DNA from 3 places in the Lysinibacillus sp. RS10 genome. Region 3 is predicted to be linked to each of the others. Evidence: a T-box and tRNA genes for the amino acid it is inferred to sense, from the RefSeq annotation. Region 3 holds a T-box; the other regions hold tRNA genes.

Region 1 (3,267 bases), 2.1 Mb from region 3:
TAGCTCCCTCTCGCGAGTTGGCAACCGTTTGTATCGTCCATTGTAGCACGTGTGTAGCCCAGGTCATAAGGGGCATGATGATTTGACGTCATCCCCACCTTCCTCCGGTTTGTCACCGGCAGTCACCTTAGAGTGCCCAACTAAATGATGGCAACTAAGATCAAGGGTTGCGCTCGTTGCGGGACTTAACCCAACATCTCACGACACGAGCTGACGACAACCATGCACCACCTGTCACCGTTGTCCCCGAAGGGAAAACTATATCTCTACAGTGGTCAACGGGATGTCAAGACCTGGTAAGGTTCTTCGCGTTGCTTCGAATTAAACCACATGCTCCACCGCTTGTGCGGGCCCCCGTCAATTCCTTTGAGTTTCAGTCTTGCGACCGTACTCCCCAGGCGGAGTGCTTAATGCGTTAGCTGCAGCACTAAGGGGCGGAAACCCCCTAACACTTAGCACTCATCGTTTACGGCGTGGACTACCAGGGTATCTAATCCTGTTTGCTCCCCACGCTTTCGCGCCTCAGCGTCAGTTACAGACCAGAAAGTCGCCTTCGCCACTGGTGTTCCTCCAAATCTCTACGCATTTCACCGCTACACTTGGAATTCCACTTTCCTCTTCTGCACTCAAGTCCCCCAGTTTCCAATGACCCTCCACGGTTGAGCCGTGGGCTTTCACATCAGACTTAAAGGACCGCCTGCGCGCGCTTTACGCCCAATAATTCCGGACAACGCTTGCCACCTACGTATTACCGCGGCTGCTGGCACGTAGTTAGCCGTGGCTTTCTAATAAGGTACCGTCAAGGTACAGCCAGTTACTACTGTACTTGTTCTTCCCTTACAACAGAGTTTTACGATCCGAAAACCTTCTTCACTCACGCGGCGTTGCTCCATCAGGCTTTCGCCCATTGTGGAAGATTCCCTACTGCTGCCTCCCGTAGGAGTCTGGGCCGTGTCTCAGTCCCAGTGTGGCCGATCACCCTCTCAGGTCGGCTACGCATCGTCGCCTTGGTGAGCCGTTACCTCACCAACTAGCTAATGCGCCGCGGGCCCATCTTATAGCGACAGCCGAAACCGTCTTTCAGTATTTCACCATGAAGTAAAATAGATTATTCGGTATTAGCCCCGGTTTCCCGGAGTTATCCCAAACTATAAGGTAGGTTGCCCACGTGTTACTCACCCGTCCGCCGCTAACGTCAAAGGAGCAAGCTCCTTCTCTGTTCGCTCGACTTGCATGTATTAGGCACGCCGCCAGCGTTCGTCCTGAGCCAGGATCAAACTCTCCATAAAAAGAAATTTGATTAGCTCAAATTGTTTTGCTGGCATCATGTTTGATGTCCAAAATTTTGTTTTGTTCATTAACTCAAGGTTAACTACTAAAAACTTTATTGATTACGTTTTGCTTGTTCAGTTTTCAAGGTTCATGTTGTTATCTCGTATCGACAACTTCTTATATCTTACGACATAAAGATTTAATTGTCAACAAGTTTTTAAAAAGTTTTTTTGGAGCGGGTGATGAGAATCGAACTCACGACATCAGCTTGGAAGGCTGAGGTTTTACCATTAAACTACACCCGCAAGAAATAATATTTATTTAAATGGCGCGCCCGACAGGAGTCGAACCCATAACCTTCTGATCCGTAGTCAGACGCTCTATCCAATTGAGCTACGGGCGCATATATTAACAAATCGACTTGGTGCGGCCGAGAGGACTTGAACCTCCACGGGGTTGCCCCCACTAGGCCCTCAACCTAGCGCGTCTGCCATTCCGCCACGACCGCATTCAATTAGCGACTTTTTTCATTATATTATAATAATCGTAAAAGTCAACGTTTCTTCTTAAAGAGATGAGCCATGAAGGACTCGAACCTTCGACCCTCTGATTAAAAGTCAGATGCTCTACCAACTGAGCTAATGGCTCAAACTAAGAAATGAATGGCTGGGGTACTAGGATTCGAACCTAGGCATGACGGAATCAAAATCCGTTGCCTTACCGCTTGGCTATACCCCAATAAGTGGCGGTCCCGACCGGGATCGAACCGGCGATCTCCTGCGTGACAGGCAGGCATGTTAACCGCTACACCACGGGACCAATGTTGCTATATTTTTATAAAAAAGCTATAAAATGACCCCTACGGGATTCGAACCCGTGTTACCGCCGTGAAAGGGCGGTGTCTTAACCACTTGACCAAGGGGCCATGGCTCCGAAGGCAGGACTCGAACCTGCGACAACCTGATTAACAGTCAGGTGCTACTACCAACTGAGCTACTTCGGAATAATCCATATGTTTTGTCGTCGTTATCTTGTCGACTTTTACTATTATAGGGATATATCAAGTAAACGTCAACCCTTTTTATTAAGTTTTTTTATTCCACTAGTTTTAAGCGACCTAAACACTTACTACAGCAATATCTCTCTACATTCATTCTAATTTTTCTTACATATATTTGTTGGCATTTTACACATGTATATGTATAGAGATGACGTTGCTTTTTCCGAGAAGTTTTTGGTGTTTGCAATGCTGAGCAAAATCGAGGTGCCCCTACTTCTTTTAATAGCTCTCGAAAATCTTTGTCTCGATGCTGATATCCCTTACCTTCTAAATGTAAATGATAATGACATAATTCGTGGCGAACTATACCCTCCACTTCGTTAATACCATATAATTCATACGCTTTTGGATTAATTTCTATATTGTGTGATTGTAAAAGATAGCGTCCACCCGTTGAACGTAATCTTGGATTAAAATATGCTTGATGCATAAATGGCTTCTGGAAACTTTCTAATGATATTCTACTGATAAGACCTTGTAGTTCCTCATTGTTCATAGCTAGTTCACCTCTAACAACAAGAATACCACACTGCGTAGTATAGACAGTGTGGTATTAATTTATTACACTTCCATCGTTTGAATTTTAGGAGGAAGCATCGTTAAAGCGATACGCCCTTTATTGACATCTATTTGTTCTACCCAAACCGTTACAATATCTCCTAGTGCAACAACTTCTAATGGGTGTTTAATACGTCTTTTTTGCAATTTAGAAATATGCACAAGCCCGTCCTGCTTCACTCCAATATCTACAAATGCTCCGAAATCAACTACGTTTCTCACTGTACCTTGCAATTCCATCCCAACTTGTAAATCTTCCATTTTTAATACATCCGTTTTCAGTAGTGGTTGAGGGAACGCATCACGTGGATCGCGACTAGGTTTCATTAATGTATCTACAATATCTTGAATTGTGACTGCTCCAATACCTAAAATCT
Region 2 (3,267 bases), 2.4 Mb from region 3:
TGGTTGTATTGAAATTCTAACCCATGCCCCTTAGCGGGGCAGGAGACAGTGTCAGGCGGACAGTTTGACTGGGGCGGTCGCCTCCTAAAAGGTAACGGAGGCGCCCAAAGGTTCCCTCAGAATGGTTGGAAATCATTCGTAGAGTGTAAAGGCACAAGGGAGCTTGACTGCGAGACCTACAAGTCGAGCAGGGTCGAAAGACGGGCTTAGTGATCCGGTGGTTCCGCATGGAAGGGCCATCGCTCAACGGATAAAAGCTACCCCGGGGATAACAGGCTTATCTCCCCCAAGAGTCCACATCGACGGGGAGGTTTGGCACCTCGATGTCGGCTCATCGCATCCTGGGGCTGTAGTCGGTCCCAAGGGTTGGGCTGTTCGCCCATTAAAGCGGTACGCGAGCTGGGTTCAGAACGTCGTGAGACAGTTCGGTCCCTATCCGTCGTGGGCGTAGGAAATTTGAGAGGAGCTGTCCTTAGTACGAGAGGACCGGGATGGACACACCGCTGGTGTACCAGTTGTCTTGCCAAAGGCATCGCTGGGTAGCTATGTGTGGACGGGATAAGTGCTGAAAGCATCTAAGCATGAAGCCCCCCTCAAGATGAGATTTCCCATTACGCAAGTAAGTAAGATCCCTCAAAGACGATGAGGTAGATAGGTTCGAGGTGGAAGTGTGGTGACACATGGAGCTGACGAATACTAATCGATCGAGGACTTAACCAAAATGTTTGAAACATTCAATGCACGTTTATCCAGTTTTGAAAGAACAAGAAAGTTTTTAAAAAAAGCTTGCAATTATAACAAAATGTGTTATAATAAATCTTGTCTTTAAAATAGTCTAGTGATGATGGCAAAGAGGTCACACCCGTTCCCATACCGAACACGGAAGTTAAGCTCTTTAGCGCCGATGGTAGTTGGGGGCTTCCCCCTGTGAGAGTAGGACGTCGCTAGGCATTATACCCAGGAGGATTAGCTCAGCTGGGAGAGCACCTGCCTTACAAGCAGGGGGTCGGCGGTTCGAGCCCGTCATCCTCCACCATTTGCCGGTGTAGCTCAGTTGGTAGAGCAACTGACTTGTAATCAGTAGGTCGTGGGTTCGACTCCTATCGCCGGCACCATAGTTTTGAGCCATTAGCTCAGTTGGTAGAGCATCTGACTTTTAATCAGAGGGTCGAAGGTTCGAGTCCTTCATGGCTCACCATTTAAATTGCCAACAAAATATGCGGGTGTGGCGGAATTGGCAGACGCACTAGACTTAGGATCTAGCGCCGCAAGGCGTGGGGGTTCGACTCCCTTCACCCGCACCATTTTTTAAGAATTTCATAATTGCCAGGATAAATAAATCTTATGCACATGCGGAAGTAGTTCAGTGGTAGAACACCACCTTGCCAAGGTGGGGGTCGCGAGTTCGAACCTCGTCTTCCGCTCCAAATGTGCCGGGGTGGCGGAACTGGCAGACGCACAGGACTTAAAATCCTGCGGTAGGTGACTACCGTGCCGGTTCGATTCCGGCCCTCGGCACCATTTTATTTTTATAATTAGCGCCCGTAGCTCAATTGGATAGAGCGTCTGACTACGGATCAGAAGGTTGTGGGTTCGACTCCTGCCGGGCGCGCCAATAAAACAAACGGAATGTAGCTCAGCTTGGTAGAGCACTTGGTTTGGGACCAAGGGGTCGTAGGTTCGAATCCTGTCATTCCGACCATTTTTTCTTAAATTTAGGGGCCTTAGCTCAGCTGGGAGAGCGCCTGCCTTGCACGCAGGAGGTCAGCGGTTCGATCCCGCTAGGCTCCACCAATTAAAATAAATGAACCTTGAAAACTGAACAAGCAAAACGTAATCAATAAAGTTTTAAGTAGCTATCCTTGAGTTAGTGAACGAAACAAATTTTGGACATCAAACATGATGCCAGCAAAACAATTTGAGCTAATCAAATTTCTTTTTATGGAGAGTTTGATCCTGGCTCAGGACGAACGCTGGCGGCGTGCCTAATACATGCAAGTCGAGCGAACAGAGAAGGAGCTTGCTCCTTTGACGTTAGCGGCGGACGGGTGAGTAACACGTGGGCAACCTACCTTATAGTTTGGGATAACTCCGGGAAACCGGGGCTAATACCGAATAATCTATTTTACTTCATGGTGAAATACTGAAAGACGGTTTCGGCTGTCGCTATAAGATGGGCCCGCGGCGCATTAGCTAGTTGGTGAGGTAACGGCTCACCAAGGCGACGATGCGTAGCCGACCTGAGAGGGTGATCGGCCACACTGGGACTGAGACACGGCCCAGACTCCTACGGGAGGCAGCAGTAGGGAATCTTCCACAATGGGCGAAAGCCTGATGGAGCAACGCCGCGTGAGTGAAGAAGGTTTTCGGATCGTAAAACTCTGTTGTAAGGGAAGAACAAGTACAGTAGTAACTGGCTGTACCTTGACGGTACCTTATTAGAAAGCCACGGCTAACTACGTGCCAGCAGCCGCGGTAATACGTAGGTGGCAAGCGTTGTCCGGAATTATTGGGCGTAAAGCGCGCGCAGGCGGTCCTTTAAGTCTGATGTGAAAGCCCACGGCTCAACCGTGGAGGGTCATTGGAAACTGGGGGACTTGAGTGCAGAAGAGGAAAGTGGAATTCCAAGTGTAGCGGTGAAATGCGTAGAGATTTGGAGGAACACCAGTGGCGAAGGCGACTTTCTGGTCTGTAACTGACGCTGAGGCGCGAAAGCGTGGGGAGCAAACAGGATTAGATACCCTGGTAGTCCACGCCGTAAACGATGAGTGCTAAGTGTTAGGGGGTTTCCGCCCCTTAGTGCTGCAGCTAACGCATTAAGCACTCCGCCTGGGGAGTACGGTCGCAAGACTGAAACTCAAAGGAATTGACGGGGGCCCGCACAAGCGGTGGAGCATGTGGTTTAATTCGAAGCAACGCGAAGAACCTTACCAGGTCTTGACATCCCGTTGACCACTGTAGAGATATAGTTTTCCCTTCGGGGACAACGGTGACAGGTGGTGCATGGTTGTCGTCAGCTCGTGTCGTGAGATGTTGGGTTAAGTCCCGCAACGAGCGCAACCCTTGATCTTAGTTGCCATCATTTAGTTGGGCACTCTAAGGTGACTGCCGGTGACAAACCGGAGGAAGGTGGGGATGACGTCAAATCATCATGCCCCTTATGACCTGGGCTACACACGTGCTACAATGGACGATACAAACGGTTGCCAACTCGCGAGAGGGAGCTAATCCGATAAAGTCGTTCTCAGTTCGGATTGTAGGCTGCAA
Region 3 (3,267 bases):
CAGCAGATTATACTGCTTTCGCTTATTCTGAAGGTAATAATAAATTGTATTTTGCAGATGGTATATCAGATCGTACAATACAATTATTTGAAAATGACCTAAATACTAATCAAATGAAACAGTTAACCACGGTCTTTAATAACGTCGATTTTATCCAAATAGACAAAGAACAAAAAATGATCTTTATGAGAGTATTATTAAGAGATGAATTTAAAAATTTTCATATGGCTACCTATAATCTTGAAACACAGAAAATACAGATATGGGAAGAAGAAAATAAGGATAGAAGTGTTTTAGATTTTAATTATAACCCAAACAATAATCAATTAATTGTAGTATCTTTCTCCCAGGACGAACATCAGAAGAAACTTGACGTGGCTAATAAAAATCAAACGAAATTACAACCGACCAAATACAGTTTAGATATTTATGATATTGAAGGACAAAAAAAGAAACATATAGCCGATGTTGAGAGATTTATAAGTGGAGCATCATTGGCGCCAGATGCTAGTTCGGTTATCATCAGCTATGATGAAGCTGTAGACAGTCCTATTTCGCACGTTGTAGAAATAGATATTAAAACAAAAAAGGTAGTGCCTTTACTAGATCGTAGTGGTATTTATTCGAAAATTCGCTCCGAAATTCGATGAAAAAAAAGAAGGATTTTATTTCTTATCTAGTGTGATTGATGAAGAAAAGGGTTATAGCATTTTGAAAATACCTAAAGAGAGCGTACTTTCATACTATGACATTAAGAAAAAGAAAGTTAAAAATATATGGCGGGCTGAAAAAAGTGTCATTGTAAACTATTCAGCTGATAATTTTTAATGAGTAAAGAGTGCTAAGTACAACGCTCAAATATAAAGAGAGCAATCTAGCTAAATTTTATTTGCGCGAAAAACATTACAGAAATTACTCTCCATTGCCCTGAGAAGATGTTTTGGCGTTGTTTAATTAAATCGAATAATTCAGAAAAAACCATTGACTTTAGAAAATCGAGCATGTAAAATATTTCAAAATTACTGTTAAATTCGATGAAAAAGAGAGTAGTTTATGGTGGGACTGGAAAGCGAATTAGGGACGGTGTGAGCCTAATGCAGCAGCCATAAATGAAACGCACTTTGGAGAAGGTTCTCGAATGAGTTGTAGAGAATACCGGGGAGTCACCTCGTTAACAACGGAAAGTGGTCATATAATATGGCAACTAGAGTGGTACCACGGGATAACTATGCTCTCGTCTCTATTTTAGAGACGAGGGCTTTTTTTATCTTCATTCAGCAGAAAACGCTTATCTCTAAAGGTAAGAGATGAAAAGGGGATGTGGTTCCTTTTCAGTGAGTTTCCAACCCGCTACTGAATGATGATAATGCCTCCGGACGTTATTACGCCAAGGCAAAATTGATTATATATTGGGAGGAGAAAAAAACATGCATACACAAATCGCGAAAAGCATTGCTGAGGCATTAAAGAATGAGCTTTCTGTCAACGAAATTCAACATTTACTGGAGAAACCGAAAAAATTGGACTTATGGGATGTGGCATTTCCATGCTTTATACTAGCTAAGAAATTAGGGAAATCGCCTCACAGTATCGCTTCCGAAATTAAAAACAATATACGTTGTGAAAAAGTGCAAGATGTTCAAGTAGTAGGTGGTTACGTCAATATTTTTTACCATCAGCCGATGATTACAAAACAGGTGCTTAGTCAAATAGTAAAAGAAAAAAATTTATATGGAACCCAACAGGAACCAAAAGGAAATGTAGTTTTTGATTTTTCTTCCCCTAATATAGCGAAGCCTTTTTCAATGGGCCATTTACGTTCTACAGTAATCGGTAATGCTTTAGCAAACATTGCCGAGAAAAATGGCTATAAAGCAATTCGTATTAATCATTTAGGGGACTGGGGAACACAGTTTGGAAAATTAATCGTGGCCTATAAAAAATGGGGAGATCGACAAAAAATTGAAGCTGCTCCCATAAAGGAATTATTAAAAATATATGTGCAGTTTCATGAAGAGGCGGAGCAGGATGACACACTCAATGAACAGGCACGTGCCGCATTTAAAGCATTAGAGGATGGGGATGAAGAGACATTAGCTCTTTGGCAATGGTTTAGAGATGCATCACTTGTAGAATTCAAGACCATTTATCAACTGCTGGGCATTGATTTTGATTCATTCGATGGGGAAGCTTTTTACAATGATAAAATGGCTGCTGTTGTGAAAGAGCTGGAAGAAAAACAACTGCTAGTGAAATCGGATGGTGCGTATGTCGTTGAATTAGACAAAATGCCGCCATGCTTAATAACTAAAACAGATGGTGCTACGCTTTATGCTACTCGTGATTTAGCAGCCGCTTTTTATCGACAAAAAAAATATGACCCTAAAAAAATATTTTATGTTGTAGGGAATGAACAATCTCTTCACTTTACCCAATTATTTAAGGTTATTGAAAAGATGGGGTACAATTGGGCAAAAGACTTACAGCATGTTCCTTTCGGGATGATTCTGCAAGAGGGGAAAAAAATGTCGACGCGTAAAGGCAAGATTGTTCTTTTAGCAGATGTACTGAAGGAAGCGATTGCTACAGCGAAGCGAAATATCGATGAAAAAAATCCAATGCTTGAGCAGAAAGATAGCATCGCACATCAGGTCGGTGTTGGAGCGGTCATTTTTAACGATTTGAAAAATGATCGTCTACACGATATTGAGTTTTCCATTGAGCACATGATGAATTTTGAGGGAGAAACAGGGCCATATATACAATATACTTATGCACGTATTTCATCTCTATTAGAAAAAGCAGAATACAACGGTAACGAAGTTTCTTGTGAAACATTAGGTGAGCAAGCATGGCCAGTCATTTTATTACTAGAACAGTTTCCCAATGTAATTACCAACGCTTTTGAGCAAGCAGATCCAAAACAAATTGCTAAATATGCCATACAATTAGCGCGTCTATTTAATAAATATTATGCGCAAAATAAAGTATTGGTCGATGACAACCAAAGAAGTTCACGATTAGCATTTTGTCAATGTGTATCTGTTGTTTTAAAAGAATCGTTAGCAGTGTTAGGAATTGAAGCACCTAAAAATATGTAGGCGCTTCTATATCATCGTTGTAGATGCATTTTCAGTCATTTATTGATATGAAATTGACCGCAACTAGAAAAAATGGTACAAGGAAATAGTGTGAAATTTAAGGTCTTATCAGCATGTTAGACTTTAGTGGGATTTTTCGAAATATATAGAGAGAAGGTTTTTAGAA

What was found. The T-box of region 3 lies ahead of argS (arginine--tRNA ligase). A T-box ahead of a tRNA ligase gene usually reads a tRNA of that ligase, here a tRNA-Arg.
Region 1: it has a tRNA-Arg gene. The T-box ahead of argS (arginine--tRNA ligase) is inferred to sense a tRNA for this amino acid. The anticodon was not compared.
Region 2: it has a tRNA-Arg gene. The T-box ahead of argS (arginine--tRNA ligase) is inferred to sense a tRNA for this amino acid. The anticodon was not compared.

Annotation. Positions count from the first base shown of each region.
Region 1 is NZ_CP167122.1:307,992-311,258, reverse strand. Features, by position in the region: rRNA gene ACB089_RS01720 (16S ribosomal RNA) at 1-1,289, opposite strand, end outside; tRNA gene ACB089_RS01715 (tRNA-Gly) at 1,504-1,577, opposite strand; tRNA gene ACB089_RS01710 (tRNA-Arg) at 1,599-1,675, opposite strand; tRNA gene ACB089_RS01705 (tRNA-Leu) at 1,695-1,780, opposite strand; tRNA gene ACB089_RS01700 (tRNA-Lys) at 1,848-1,920, opposite strand; tRNA gene ACB089_RS01695 (tRNA-Gln) at 1,936-2,010, opposite strand; tRNA gene ACB089_RS01690 (tRNA-Asp) at 2,016-2,091, opposite strand; tRNA gene ACB089_RS01685 (tRNA-Glu) at 2,126-2,197, opposite strand; tRNA gene ACB089_RS01680 (tRNA-Asn) at 2,199-2,275, opposite strand; gene ACB089_RS01675 (SprT family protein) at 2,367-2,828, opposite strand; gene ACB089_RS01670 (Tex family protein) at 2,894-3,267, opposite strand, start outside.
Region 2 is NZ_CP167122.1:4,857,720-4,860,986, reverse strand. Features, by position in the region: rRNA gene ACB089_RS24250 (23S ribosomal RNA) at 1-720, shown strand, start outside; rRNA gene rrf (5S ribosomal RNA) at 835-950, shown strand; tRNA gene ACB089_RS24240 (tRNA-Val) at 961-1,036, shown strand; tRNA gene ACB089_RS24235 (tRNA-Thr) at 1,040-1,115, shown strand; tRNA gene ACB089_RS24230 (tRNA-Lys) at 1,123-1,198, shown strand; tRNA gene ACB089_RS24225 (tRNA-Leu) at 1,220-1,304, shown strand; tRNA gene ACB089_RS24220 (tRNA-Gly) at 1,353-1,427, shown strand; tRNA gene ACB089_RS24215 (tRNA-Leu) at 1,433-1,521, shown strand; tRNA gene ACB089_RS24210 (tRNA-Arg) at 1,539-1,615, shown strand; tRNA gene ACB089_RS24205 (tRNA-Pro) at 1,626-1,702, shown strand; tRNA gene ACB089_RS24200 (tRNA-Ala) at 1,719-1,794, shown strand; rRNA gene ACB089_RS24195 (16S ribosomal RNA) at 1,939-3,267, shown strand, end outside.
Region 3 is NZ_CP167122.1:2,455,576-2,458,842, reverse strand. Features, by position in the region: gene ACB089_RS12535 (hypothetical protein) at 1-650, shown strand, start outside; T-box leader at 1,026-1,245, shown strand; gene argS (arginine--tRNA ligase) at 1,428-3,101, shown strand.